One region of the Paenibacillus wynnii genome, then DNA from elsewhere that is predicted to be linked to it. Evidence: predicted binding sites of a transcription regulator. Region 1 holds the regulator's gene; the other holds the start of a gene.
What was found. The regulator LexA, encoded in region 1, represses DNA repair genes until DNA is damaged. The targets are predictions, from matches to a motif close to CGAACATATGTTCG.
Positions count from the first base shown of each region.

Region 1 (7,002 bases):
GGAGTTAATAATTGCCTTACCTTGGCAATATTGAAGTGCCAAATCTATAACCTTAGGGTCGGTGGTATCAATCATCAAGGGAACTTTAACCTTCTTGCCAACCAACTCCAGAAAAATCTTGATATCCTCGCTCTCATCCCGGTCAGGGTCCTGTACGCAGACATCAATGACCTGAGCACCGCTCTTGACCTGTGCACGGGCAATTTCTGAGGCTTCCTCATATTTACCTTCAACAATTAGACGCTTAAATTTCCGTGAGCCCAGAACATTCGTCCGCTCTCCAACCATGTATGGACGATTCTCACTCTCGATATAAATAGGTTCAATTCCGGAAAGCGCCGGCGGGTGATTTCCTTCCAATGGACGCGGTGGATACTGTGCCAATTCATCAGCCATCGCACGAATGTGCTCAGGTGTGGTACCGCAGCAGCCCCCAGCGATATTTAACCAGCCCTTTTCGGCAAAAGCACCGATCTTGCGGGCTAAAGATTCCGGTGATTCGTGGTAGTTCCCGTTCTCATCAGGCAGGCCTGCATTTGGATAGCAGCTTACAGCCGCCGAGGAAATCGCTGACAATGAACGAATGTGATCCCGCATAAATTCCGGCCCAGTTGCACAGTTCAAACCAATCGATACCGGGTTCAGATGCTCTAATGAAATATAGAAGGCTTCGATATTCTGTCCGGCGAGTGTTGTTCCCATCGGCTCAATCGTTCCTGAGATCATTACCGGTAGAGTAATTCCTGTCTTCTCAAAAGCATTTCGGATCCCGATGCTTCCAGCTTTAACATTCAGTGTGTCCTGTGAAGTCTCTAGCAGCAGTGCATCCACACGGCCTTCTATTAGAGCTATAGCCTGCTCTTCATAACTCTCAACAAGCCCCTTGAACGTTACACCTCCGGTGACTGATAAAGTCTTTGTCGTCGGGCCCATTGCCCCCACAACGTAACGCGGATGTTCCGGCGTATCATATTTGTCTGCCGCTTTACGGGCAAGCTCAGCGGCTACCAGATTAATCTCGCGCGCTTTTTCAGGTATATCATATTCCGCCAGTACAACCGAGGTTGCACCGAATGTATTGGTCTCTATCAGATCAGCACCTGCTTCGAGATACTGCTCGTGTATGGTCTGAATAACCTCTGGTCGAGTTAGAACCAACATTTCATTACATCCGTCGAGTTCCTCTCCGCCAAAGTCTGCATCCGTAAGTGGGACCTGTTGGATCATGGTGCCCATCGCGCCATCAAGAATTAATATTCGTTTTTGTAAGCTTTCAGCAAGTGTGATTTTAGCCAATTTAGTATCCCCCCAGTAAAACATTAGAGTAAGTTTAGCAGAATATAGGGAATTCGAAAAGCCTTCCTTTCCACTCTGCATTATAAGTATTCATTCATAGTAAGGTTTTTTATATCTATAAGTCTTATTATACACACAAAAATTCTTTCATTACGGCTCACCTGTCGAATGATGTTCACAATTTTGTGACATATATCACATTTTCGACCGAAATCCAAGAAGAAACGGCTTTGCCGTCCAAAGTATACTGAAAACTTATACTTCCTTATATATTAAAAAAAGATGCCCCAACAACCATGTTGATGGTTGATAGGACACCTATCTTATAGAACTTATAAGGACTCTACTAATGGAATAAGATCTGCCAGATGCTCTATTTCAAAATGAGGTTGGATCTCGGGATTTGGTTCTTTTCCGGTACGGTTAATCCAAACCGTGGTCAGGCCGGCGGCCAGTCCACCGCGGATATCTGTCGTTAATTTGTCGCCAACCATTACCCCCTGCTCCGGAGTAATTTCCAGCAAATTAAGAGCATGTAAGAAAATATCCTTATCCGGCTTCCCTTTGCCAAAGCTTCCCGAAATCACGACATGATCAAAATAGGGTATTAATTCTGGTACTCCATCCAGCTTCTCTTGTTGAAGAGCCGGACAGCCATTCGTCAGAAGCAGCAGCTTCACTTTTCCGCGGAGCTGATTAAGAATCTGGAAGGTCTCTTCATAAATATAAGGTCTGCTTCTTCGTTCAGCTGCAAACGTCTCCGAAAGTGACTGAGCCAGATCCTCATCATTGATGCCAAGAGCAGCAAGTCCCCGGCGCCATGACTCCTTGCGGTACAGTGGAGCCAGCTTTTCCATTTGACGAAATTCATTTTGCTCTCCTGCGGTAAAATTCCCCCATAGAGCTTCAAAAGGATTAATCCCGATCATCTGAGTAAAAGGGAAGGTCTCGTAGGATTCGTATAGACCTCTTGCTTCCTTGCGCACCGCTTCCTCCAGTTCCTGAGGGTTAACGGAATCTCCCGCTGCTTTACAAGTAAATTCAAATGCTTCCTCAATGCTGCGTTCATCCCAGAGCAGCGTGTCGTCCAGATCAAACAGTACGGCGGTAATCGGCATTAGATTTCTCCCTCTTCCTCAATAATCATGATGCGTGATTCTACTCGCGTTCTATTGTGATGTTATTAGCTGTGGCAAACTGCTCCAAACGTTCTCCCATGACTGCAGTATCATAACGATTGATTAACTTGGAGAAAATCCATTTCATCCGCTTACCCTTATGCTTAATGATTACAGAACCGCGGGAGAGAACGATTTTCTCAATATCCGCCGCTCCAAGAAAGCGTTCACGGTTAAACTTGAAGGTCGAGAGTCTTGCACGTTCCACCTTCAGGTATGGACGACGGAAAAAAAGAAGTGCTGCCAAAGCAAAATAAAGAACGATCCCAAGCCAATTCATCAGAGAACCATTGCCCTTTACTTCATCTAAGGTTCCGACCATCCAGTACATAATTCCAAGTCCTATCAGTACTACAGGCAGAACAATATTACGTCCTCTATACACATCTCCGCTTTTTGTGGATACAGTGGAAGCATGAATTGAATCTTTGCCTGCTTTCTTTCTTTGCTGGTTGATTTTTTGCGAGTTGCGTTGAACCATTCTTTCCCAAGAACGGGCCATGTGATTTCCCCCTAGTCGTTCTGTAATATCTATGAAAAGGAAAAAGGAATTAATGTAACAGTCCCTTGTTACCTTTATCATGCTTATCATTATCTACAATCTCAATAGTGTTCAACTGAGTACGGAAATTATTCCGTATGTTGCCCAGATAGATTTCACGAAGCTTCGCTCGTTCTGCCAGTTCTTCTTCATTCAGGCCAACGGACTTCTGTTTGCGTGCTAATTCGTTAATCCGCGCGACCAGTTTATCGATATCCACTGCTCTTCCCTCCCTTATAAATTCATACTAACTTTGCCATGAGAAAAAGAGCTTGTCAAGGTCTACCCCCTGCAAGCTCTTCGATATGTAATTCACACTTCCTTAAATCTTAATAAATAGGAAGAGATAAGATATCTCCTGCCTGAATACTACTGTTCTCTAACCCACTGTATTGTTTAATTCCTTCTATATATACGACTGTTCTCATGTCAGACGGTTTATTCTTCAATGCAATACTCCAAAGCGTATCACCACGTTCAACGACTACTATTTTCTCCTGATGTTTAACCTGAGCAATAGAACTGGCGAAGACATTACCTACTACTGTAAACCCGGAAACTACGAGCATGAGAATCATCAAGACCTTAATCAAATTTGCCTGCCGGAATGCTTTGGTCATAAATAAAGACGAAATCATACGAACGGATGAAAAACGATTTTCTATAGGATCAACCCTCGGTGTCTCTTTATAAATGCTGCGGTATGTGCTATATTTTAACATGAAATATCACCCTCCAAACACTTGTTCTTACTTTCAAAAATAATATAACACGAACATGTGTTTGAATCAATACTATTTTCGAACAATTGTTCCCTTTTCTTTAGTTTTAGAACTTATGTTTGTACGAACGGTAGTTCTATGTTATAATTTTCCCAAACATTACTATATGGGGTTGATTCCGATGTCCAAGATTTCAAGTCGTCAATTGGCGATTCTGGAGTTTATACGTAGCGAAGTCCGCAGCAAGGGTTATCCACCTTCCGTTCGTGAAATAGGTGAAGCTGTAGGACTTGCATCCAGTTCCACTGTTCATGGTCATCTAGACCGCCTGGAGAAGAAGGGACTTATCCGCCGTGACCCCACGAAGCCACGCGCGATCGAACTTCTGGGTCAAGAAGATTCTGATAACGTTCATCAATTTGCACAGACGATCACCCGTGTTCCGGTTGTAGGTAAGGTAACTGCAGGTCTACCGATCACAGCAACAGAGAATATTGAGGATTACTTTCCGCTACCCTCTCACTTTGTAGGGGATAACAAAGTATTTATGCTGTCCGTTCTCGGTGACAGTATGGTTGAAGCAGGAATAATGAATGGAGACTATGTTATTGTTCGGCAGCAGCAAACGGCTGACAACGGTGATATCGTAGTTGCTATGACTGATGAAGATGAAGCAACGGTTAAGACATTCTATAAAGAACGTGATCATATTCGCCTGCAGCCTGAGAACCCGGCCTATGAACCCTTACGCCTTAACCGCGTAACGATATTAGGCAGAGTTATTGGATTGTTCCGAGATATTCATTAATTTCCTTATTTATTTTTTCAGAGCACAACAAAAAGGCTGATTCGCATCATGTTGCGAAATCAGCCTTTTTGTTGTACAAACCCTATTACACTGTTCGCTGCTGTGACTTTCAACTCTGAACATCCTAGGCTGTTGGAACATATTCTACATCGAAAGGAGTGCTGATGATTATGCCAACTATTCGTATCATCGTCGATTTGTCTCAACGCATGTTATATCTTTTAGAAGATGATATAGTCGTCCGAGGATTTCCTGTCGGAATTGGAACGATACTCAACCGATCTCCCGAAGGTGAATACACAATTATCAACAAACAGCTCAATCCCGGCGGTCCTTTCGGAGCTTTCTGGATGGGGCTATCTAAGCCGCACTACGGCATTCACGGCACTAATAACCCCTCATCTATCGGCAAGAGAGTATCGCAAGGCTGTATTCGTATGTATAATGCGGACGTGCTCGAACTAGCAAGCAAGGTTAATGTAGGAACAAGAGTTACAATAAGGAACTGACGTGATTAGACTCGTAAGGACATTAATTTAAATTTAAGCAACTCTGCCGTTACCATCAATCCGATTCTCCATAAGTTAATAAGGAAAAGGAGGAGGGTTGTATCTATGGATGCATATTACAATTGCTTGCACTGTAAGAACAAAAAGGTGCGTATTTTAACTGTGGATGGTCAGCAACATGTGGGAGTTATCATGGATGTCGACAGAAATAATGTTTATCTCAAACCGGAGCAAGGTGGACGCGTTAAAACCTCGGCCTTTTATCCCTATCCATATGGAAATCCTTATAGTAACCAAATCTTAACGCTGAGCCTGTTCACGTTGTTAGCCATCGCTTTAATTTAGCGCCACCTGTGACTCCCCTTCTATAAAGGGGGAGTTTTTTCTATTTGTATTACGTATCTTTCAAGAAAGAGTACATATTTATTAATAGTGAGCTTTAACCAAAAGGTTACCATTGAATCATAGGTTATAGGGGGTATTGTTATGCTCATCTTTTTAATGTACCTATTTACTTTCATCGGAGCTTCTTTGTTATGTATTGCGGCAATGATAAAGCTTATCTTAATGTTTCCGATAACTGACCACCACAAGTTAATTGCTGCAGTCTCTTCTTTTAGAATGAAATTCCCTAGACAGCTTATCGCTTCCAATAAATCCTGTATCGTTGCGTATAATGAGAATTTAAGAAAAATAGCCATAGGAACCTTTCCTTATAGTTCGCAGAAAAAAGCCATAGCCAACCTTTATTCTTTCGATCAAATTCTAGGCTGTGAAATTATTGAAAACGCTTTAACTATTACCAAGGTTTCTAAAACAAGTCTAATCAACCGGAGAGTTGCAGATCATACAGAGGTTAAACCAGCGACAATTCATACCGAAGAAATAACTGAGCTAACACTTATAATTTACATCCAAGCCTTAACTACACAGATCCTTCACATCTCTCTCCTACCAAAACAGTTCGCCCTCAAACCATCGGACTCCCGTTATCCCCAAATTTATTCCGAAGCTCTTCTTCTGTATCAAACATTAAAATCGATCGTTACATTTTCTGAATTTAATGACGACTCCGAATCTCAAAATAAATTGAAAAGATATATTTACTGATTATTAGAACCATACAGCCTCAAAAAAATAGAAGGCAGGAAAATCCTGACCTTCTATTTCGTATACTAGAAATCTTAAATCACTACATCTTATCCCTAAAACTATAACACGGCTCTTAAATTTCGAATCGCAATTGCATTTAAACGAAGGGCTTCTCTAATCGAAACTCTTGCAGCCAGCAACTCCCGTCTTCCCCGGCTTCCAACAGGGAATCTACGAAGGTTCTCATTAATTTCCTCAAGTCTTTCTAACAACACAGCTCTCTGCACCCGTAAAGCATTTAAAGCTCTTTGAATTCTCGCACGTTTCGCAGCAGTCATATTCTATCACCTCTTTACTTTTGATAGTGTATGAGATGCAGAAAATCACTTAAACGCTTGTGTGGTTCGGTAATATTTGATAAATGTGTGTTATTTCCCCTCTGCATCAATCAAATAATAGAAGCAAATTTGCAACCAACTTAGAGACCCGATGCGGATCTGGTCAACCACTTCAAACCGGATGGTATTGGATATCCGCATATAAACGCCTATCCGACCCGGAGGTAATAAAAGCAAGTCAACTACTTGATGATATGCTGAACACGTACAACAATCTCATACAGCAAAAAACTGATAAATAACAAAGGGACCTGTTGGCTTAATGCCACAGGTCCTTCCTTATGCAGAATACTAACTATAACTTAACTTTGCCACAAATAAAAAAACCCTCAACGCTTAACGCGTCAAGGGTTCTGGATTCTAGTAAAGAGTCATGTACTGATTACGTTCCCACTCGTGCACTTGGGTCCGGTAGATATCCCATTCAATTTCTTTCAACTCATAGAAATGAGCAAGGG
Region 1 is NZ_JQCR01000003.1:1,317,953-1,324,954, forward strand. Features, by position in the region: gene metH (methionine synthase) at 1-1,236, opposite strand, end outside; gene PWYN_RS21420 (HAD family hydrolase) at 1,629-2,414, opposite strand; gene PWYN_RS21425 (hypothetical protein) at 2,455-2,976, opposite strand; gene PWYN_RS21430 (DUF896 domain-containing protein) at 3,026-3,235, opposite strand; gene PWYN_RS21435 (LysM peptidoglycan-binding domain-containing protein) at 3,345-3,737, opposite strand; gene lexA (transcriptional repressor LexA) at 3,919-4,545, shown strand; gene PWYN_RS21445 (L,D-transpeptidase) at 4,716-5,054, shown strand; gene PWYN_RS21450 (hypothetical protein) at 5,160-5,399, shown strand; gene PWYN_RS21455 (hypothetical protein) at 5,541-6,164, shown strand; gene PWYN_RS21460 (hypothetical protein) at 6,266-6,484, opposite strand; gene PWYN_RS30740 (Spo0E family sporulation regulatory protein-aspartic acid phosphatase) at 6,568-6,786, shown strand; gene glnA (type I glutamate--ammonia ligase) at 6,905-7,002, opposite strand, start outside.

Region 2 (7,002 bases), 840 kb from region 1:
TTGTGCCTTTGCGTCTAATTGTTAACGATGAGAGCTACAAAGAAAATATAGAAATTACACCCGAGCAGTTCTATGATAAAATGCGTGAGCAGGAAAAGGTGAGCAGCTCTCAGCCGCCAATCGGTGAGTTCATCGAATTGTACGAGAAGTTAAAGGGAGAGTACGAGGAAATTATCGCCGTGCACTGCTCGTCAGAGCTTAGCGGTACATTTAGTACCTCATTACAGGCTGCTGAGATCGCCGAAACTTCAATTGTGGGAATTGATTCCAAGGTTGGAGCTTATCCTATCCGGGAAATGATTATGCGGGGAATTCAGTGGCATAACATGGGCTTTTCCGTGAATGAAATCAAAGAGAAGATTGAGAATATTATTCAAAATATGTCCTTTTATCTAATCCCTTCCAGCCTGGCACATCTTCACCGCGGTGGACGACTATCCGGCTCCCAACTAGTATTGGGCCAATTGCTGCGCATTAATCTGCTGCTGCGTTTTGACGAAGGCAAGGTTATTGTGGATGAGAAAATTCGGACGTTCAAGAAGACCAAGCAAAGACTGCTGGAGATTCTGAAAAAGGATCTGGGATTCATTAAAGATGTGTGCATTATGCATGCTAACAATATGGAAGAAGCCTTGAAGCTGGAAGAAGAAATCAAGGATATGGCTCCCACCTTGCGGACAGAGATTATGACCTTTGTTCCTGTCGCAGGTATCCATGCGGGAGAAGGTACGTTAGCCTTATCTTGGATTAAGAATAACAACATCAACAGTATATTGGCTTAAAAAATGTCCGCCTGGCATAAGGATTACATCCTTATGTGGGCGGACATTTTTTGTGTGCAAGGCTTCTCATTTAGGGAGCCTCTATTTATTTCTCCGGCTAAACATTTGTCCGAGCACTTCACTCAGAACAAGACCTGTAGCGATAGCTCCGGAGAGTAATAAAGCCTGCGTGGCAATTTGTACAGCTTGGGTATTATCGTTCTCCACGAATTTCCGCATAGCGTCGTAAGCCAGGCCGCCCGGTACTAGCGGTATAATGCCGCCAACACTAAAAATGATGACGGGCATTTTGAAGGAACGGGCAAAAATTTGGCTGATGACACCCACAACGACCGTAGCGCCGAAAGTGGCGATGACGGCTTCCCACTCCCGATCCAGTTGTAGATAAACCATCCATCCCACCATACCGGCAATTCCGCATTGCAGCAGCGCGCGCTTGGGAGCATTGAACAGAATGCAGAACGTAGCAGCGGCGATAAAACTGGTTATAAGTTGCAAAATCATGAACGACTAACCTCTTTCGCAGGGATGATTAAAAAAGTGAGAGTACCAGACCAATTCCGGTTCCGATCGCAAACGCCGTCAAAAAAGCATCGGCTCCTTTGGATAGACCTGAGACTAAATGGCCGGCCATTAAATCACGAACCGCATTTGTGATGAGCAGCCCTGGAACTAACGGCATGACAGAACCGATAATAATTTTATCCATTTCCTGTCCTAGGCCAACCTGGACAGAATAAAAGGCGAGAAGGCCTACTATGAAAGCGGCGGAGAATTCTGCAAAGAATCTCACTTGTACAATCCGATGCAAATAAATTACCGCACCATATCCTAATCCTGATATAAACAATGCCGGAAGAGCATCCCACAAGCTTCCTTTGAACATCACAGTGAAGCAGGCACCCGTCAGTGCAGCAGCGGCAATTTGCAGCCAAATAGGATAGGCGTGGGCAGCGTCATCTACCTCGCCAAGGCGCTCACGGGCTTCCGCTGCCGTAATTTGGCGTTCGCTGAGTCGGCGTGAGATGTCATTGACCTCAGATACCTTTTGCAAATCCGTTGTACGCTCTGCAATTCGGAACAGCTTCACTGGCTCGATCCTGCTGGTAGTAAACATGATGACGGTTGGCGTAACGTAACTATGCGCACCCGGGAATCCGAGAGAGGCTGCCATACGTGTCATCGTATCTTCTACACGATAAGTCTCCGCTCCGCTTTGCAGCATGATTTTACCGGCCAGGAGGCATAGGTCGATAATCTCATGTATAGAAGTATTGTTGCTGTGACCGGTGCTATCCAACTTCTTTCGATCCTCCCCTAGAATGTTATATCTTACGATTGTCGCCTCATTGTTCGAAAATATCAACCCTTATCCATGAATTGATAAATTAAATTTTATTTATAATGTCCCCCGATCTTGCCGACGCGTTCCTTGATCTGCCCGGAACCGGTAAATGAAGCGGCCCGCCCAATAATGGTGTCGCCGTATTTATCCTTTAAATCATCGGTAGCCCGTTCCAGCTCCCGGTAGCGGGGGCGTGATTCGAATAGCGTCAGCTGGTACTGGTTCTCATCACTAAGATTGGAGAGACTGAGGTGAACCCGGCGCACGGGCTGACCATCCCAGTGCACCCGGAATAGAGCTACAGCAGCTTCATATACCAGATTAGTGGCATTTGTCGGGTCGCTCATGGTGACCTGCCTCGAGAAACCAGTAGGTTGATCGAAGCTGGCGCCTTGGCAGCCGACGGATACAACTGCACCGTTCACCTTCAGGTTACGGCACCGTCTGCATACCAACTCCGATAGTTCCAAGAGTATAGTCTTAATCTCCGGCAGCGTGGGGTAATCTCGGGGAAGGGTCATTTGGTGGCCGACACTCTTGGGTGCTGCCTCATAGGTGGCCGGATTCACAGGGCTGTCATCCATACCATTGGCGATCCGCCAGTACAGTTCCGCATCAATATCGCAGTTTTTGCGGAACTTCTCGCGCATCCGCCACTTTAGCTCAGCTAGAGGCATTTGCGCCAGATGCCCGATGGTAGTTAAGCCCATGCTTTGGAAATGGGCTGACATACGGCGGCCTACCATGAAGAGCTGACCAACGGGCTGCGGCCATAGCAAAGCCGGAAGCTGCTCCTTGGAAAGAGAGAACAGACCGTTGCCGTTCTTCTTCGCCCATAAGTCGCAAGCCATCTTGGCGGTAACCTTGGAATAGCTGATGCCGATACGAGTATAGACACCTGTATCTCTGCGGATTACATCCTGAATAGCTGCGGCAATTTGCCGCGGGCTACCGAATAAGGATAGGCTGCCTGTAATATCAATAAATTGCTCATCAATGGAATAAGGCTCCACCAGATCACTGTACTTGCGCAAAATGTCTGTGATTTGGGCGGAGACATCTATATAATGCTGCATTCGGGGTCTGGCCACGATCAGCTCAGGGCATTTGGTCAGTGCTTCTTTCAAGGTCTCGGCCGTAGTAATGCCAAAGGCTTTGGCTAGAGGGCAAGCCGCCAGTACAATTCCGCTCCGTCTGGCCGGATCTCCGGCAACGACCAGCGGCTGGTTGCTGTACTGGGGATTAGAGGCTTTCTCAACAGAGGCATAGAAGCTTTGGCAGTCGGACAGCATAATGATACGTTCTTTTTTCATGATTCACACTCTCCCGTTATGTAGAGACGGCGGATTTGTTATCATTATAATACGAACATATGATCGTGTATATGCATACTTATTTCCATTGCGTTCAGGTTTCGAGGGTGCATACGCCTGTTGCCACTCCGCCGGAGGCTATGGTTAAGATTGAATGCAGGAAAGTTTCCTTAGAAATGAGTAAACCGCCAACAAGCTGCACAGTAAGATGGATAATCCGATTTTGGTTCCAGTCATATAATTGAGAATAAGAGCTATCCCATGTCTTATGGATAATAAAAAATCCTGCTTTCGCAGGATTTGGGAATAAACTTAGGCATTAACCAGTTCCCTTTTTACTTGAAGCGGTGGAGGGATGAGCCAACCCTTTTCTTTAGTCAGTCTAAGAATAGAAAGACCCAGATTTGCCTTAAGGGTATGTGTTTTTAGGAAGAATGCGGCGATATCCTCTCGGATGGACATGCCCATGATTTGACTGCAGTGGACCAGTCCCACGGCAACGTTGGCAGATAACATAGCTGCGATTTCGGGATCAGAGAACCGTGCACCCACGGGGATATCCTCCATCTTAGCGGTCGGGCGGTCCGGCAGAGCAGGGGAAGGAAGAATTCCGTTATCTTTCAGCAGTTTGTCACAATCTTTAATTTCCCGGTAGGCCAGATCTATAAAGTCATCAATGACTCTTTTTAAATCTTTATCCCCCGCATGGTAACGGTATGCCTGCAGGCTGGAGAACATTGCTTTGGCTGCAGTGGAATACTGCCACAGACCCGATATTTCACCGTAATGCATCGGCTCGTCCTTCGGATTACCGTCTAGAATACCCATGTTAGCACACTCCTTTATAGATAAGTTATGAACACTTATAGCTTGTCCGCAGGAGTCTTTCTTATTCCGCCGAGGAACCCCAAATGCCCCCAGTTAACGGGAGTACCGTTTGCGGAAGCGAAGCGGGGATATTCCGGTCTTATGGGTAAAACGCCGGGAAAAATAAGCGGTGCTCTCATAACCGATACGCTCAGCAATCCCGGATATGGCAATCTCTGTTTTGAGCAGCAGTAATTTGGCTTGCTCCAAACGGTAGTCTGTTAAATACTCCATGGGTGTGAGGCCATAGACACGTTTCATGCAGCGGGCAAGGTAGTTGTAGTGAAAATGGAGGGCTTCTGAAAGAGAGGCGTTGGTGATCGGCTCCGCATAATGATTGCGGATATAAGCCTCCGTTTTCTCGGCTATTTCCGCAGTGGTGCTTCCGGCAGCATCATGCTGGGCTAGATCCATCATTCGAAGCAACTCTTCAAAAATCCGCTGCTGCTGCCACACCGCATGGGAGCGCCGTTCACTGGACAACTGCAGCAGCATCTCCAGTTGGGCTTTTCGCTCCAAGAAGTCGGGCAGGGGTCCGAATTGCGGCACTCGGATGGTATAGGGATGTGTGAGAAACTGCCTCAAGTGAGCTTCGCGGTTGATATAAGCAGGATCACCCTCCGCCTGACCCCAATCTCCAACCGTATGAAAGTGAACCCACATGAACGTGGTAATCTCCTCGCAGGGTTTAACCGCATAGTGATAACGATCCGGGAGCAGCAGCAGCGTGTGTCCGGCAGGCACCTCCCATTGGCTGTTCTCTTCCCCGATAAATAAACATCCCTGTTCCACAATAAGCAGGTCAAATACTCCGATTTGTTTCCGATTGGGATGCTGATCTCCAGGCTGATATACAGTGCGGTCACATTCCAGGTAATAAGGAAACGGCGGGGCGGCCAGATGAATGTATGAAGGGTTATTTTCCATAACGAAGCTCCTTTGAGGGTCCTTAATATACTAAGCTAAATTAAATTTTACTTGTGTGAAATAGTACAAAAATACGGTTGCTTATGATTGTATTTTTTATTTATTTTACAGTCTATAATTTCAATTAGCGAGTACAACATAGGATATTTGAAAGGGAGATTTCATGAACACTAAAACTATTCAATCGGGTATAAAAGGTTCTCCGCAGCAGGTGACTATTCAGGATGACTTTTGGGGCCGTTACATTCGACTGGTTCAAGATGTGGTAATTCCTTATCAATATGAGGCTCTGCATGACAGAGTACCGGAAGCCGAGCCCAGCTATGCGGTATCTAATTTTGAAATTGCAGCAGGTCGAAAGAAGGGCGAGTTCGGAGGAATGGTCTTCCAAGACAGCGATTTGGCGAAGTGGCTGGAAGCCGTAGGCTACTCTTTGAGCATCAAACCTGACTCGGAACTGGAGCGACAAGCGGATGAACTTATCGATTTGATTGGCGAGGCTCAGCAGGTTGACGGGTATTTGAATACTTATTTTACAATTAAAGAGCCGGAGAAACGCTGGACCAATTTGAACGAGTGCCACGAGCTTTATTGTGCCGGTCATTTTATTGAAGCAGCTATTGCGTACTATGAAGCCACTGGTAAAAGAAAACTATTGGACATTATGTGCAGAATGGTAGACTATATTGATTCTGTTTTTGGTCCGGAGGAAGGAAAGCTTAAGGGCTATGATGGTCATCAGGAAATCGAGCTGGCGCTCGTTAAATTGTACCGTCTTACAGGGGATGAGAAATATCTGAAGCTTAGCAGCTTTTTTATTGACGAGAGAGGGCAGGCGCCGTATTTTCTTTTACAGGAATGGGAGAAGCGCGGGCGGAGCAGCTTTTGGAGTGGGACGAAGACGGACAGCCTGGATTTAAAATACAACCAGTCCCATGCTCCTGTAAGAGAGCAGACGGTGGCAGTTGGACATTCGGTCCGCGCTGTCTACATGTACACGGCTATGGCTGATCTAGCTGCTATTACAGGTGATGAGGAGCTCTACAATGCTTGTGTGAGATTGTGGAACAATATGGCTGACAAGCAGCTGTATATCACTGGAGGAATCGGGTCTACACATATAGGCGAAGCATTTACGTTTGATTACGATCTGCCCAACGATACGGTATATGCAGAGACTTGCGCTTCGATCGGCCTGATCTTTTTTGCACAAAGAATGCTGAGACTGCGCCCGGATGCCCAATATGCGGATGTCATGGAACGGGCTCTATATAACAATGTGCTCGGTTCTATGGCTCAGGACGGTAAGCATTATTTCTATGTGAATCCACTTGAAGTATGGCCTCAAGCCTGCAGTTGCAATCCTGACAAGCATCATGTTAAATCCGAGCGCCAAGGCTGGTTCGGCTGCTCCTGCTGCCCGCCTAATGTAGCCCGTCTGTTAACCTCGCTTAACCGGTTTATCTACACGACCCATGGGGATACACTATACACCCATTTGTATATTGGCAGCGAAGTGGTAACGGAGCTAGGAGATACGGCAGTTACAATTCATCAGCAATCTGAGTTTCCGTGGGATGGGACAGTCACGATGAAGGTTAATCCCGCAGCCGAAGCGGAGTTTGGAATTGCGCTGCGCATTCCGTCTTGGAGTAAAGGGATGGAGATTAGAGTCAATGGAGCGGCGATCTCGATCGATGAAAGTGTGAGCCACGGATACCGAATCATCCGCCGAACGTGGAAGGCGGGGGATGTGATCGAGGCTCGG
Region 2 is NZ_JQCR01000003.1:474,458-481,459, forward strand. Features, by position in the region: gene PWYN_RS17330 (DegV family protein) at 1-782, shown strand, start outside; gene PWYN_RS17335 (threonine/serine exporter family protein) at 864-1,286, opposite strand; gene PWYN_RS17340 (threonine/serine exporter family protein) at 1,315-2,082, opposite strand; gene PWYN_RS17345 (DNA polymerase IV) at 2,178-3,440, opposite strand; gene PWYN_RS17350 (DUF3231 family protein) at 3,753-4,268, opposite strand; gene PWYN_RS17355 (helix-turn-helix transcriptional regulator) at 4,362-5,234, opposite strand; gene PWYN_RS17360 (glycoside hydrolase family 127 protein) at 5,398-7,002, shown strand, end outside.
Region 2: the regulator LexA is predicted to act here: its motif matches at 3,493-3,506, upstream of PWYN_RS17345 (DNA polymerase IV).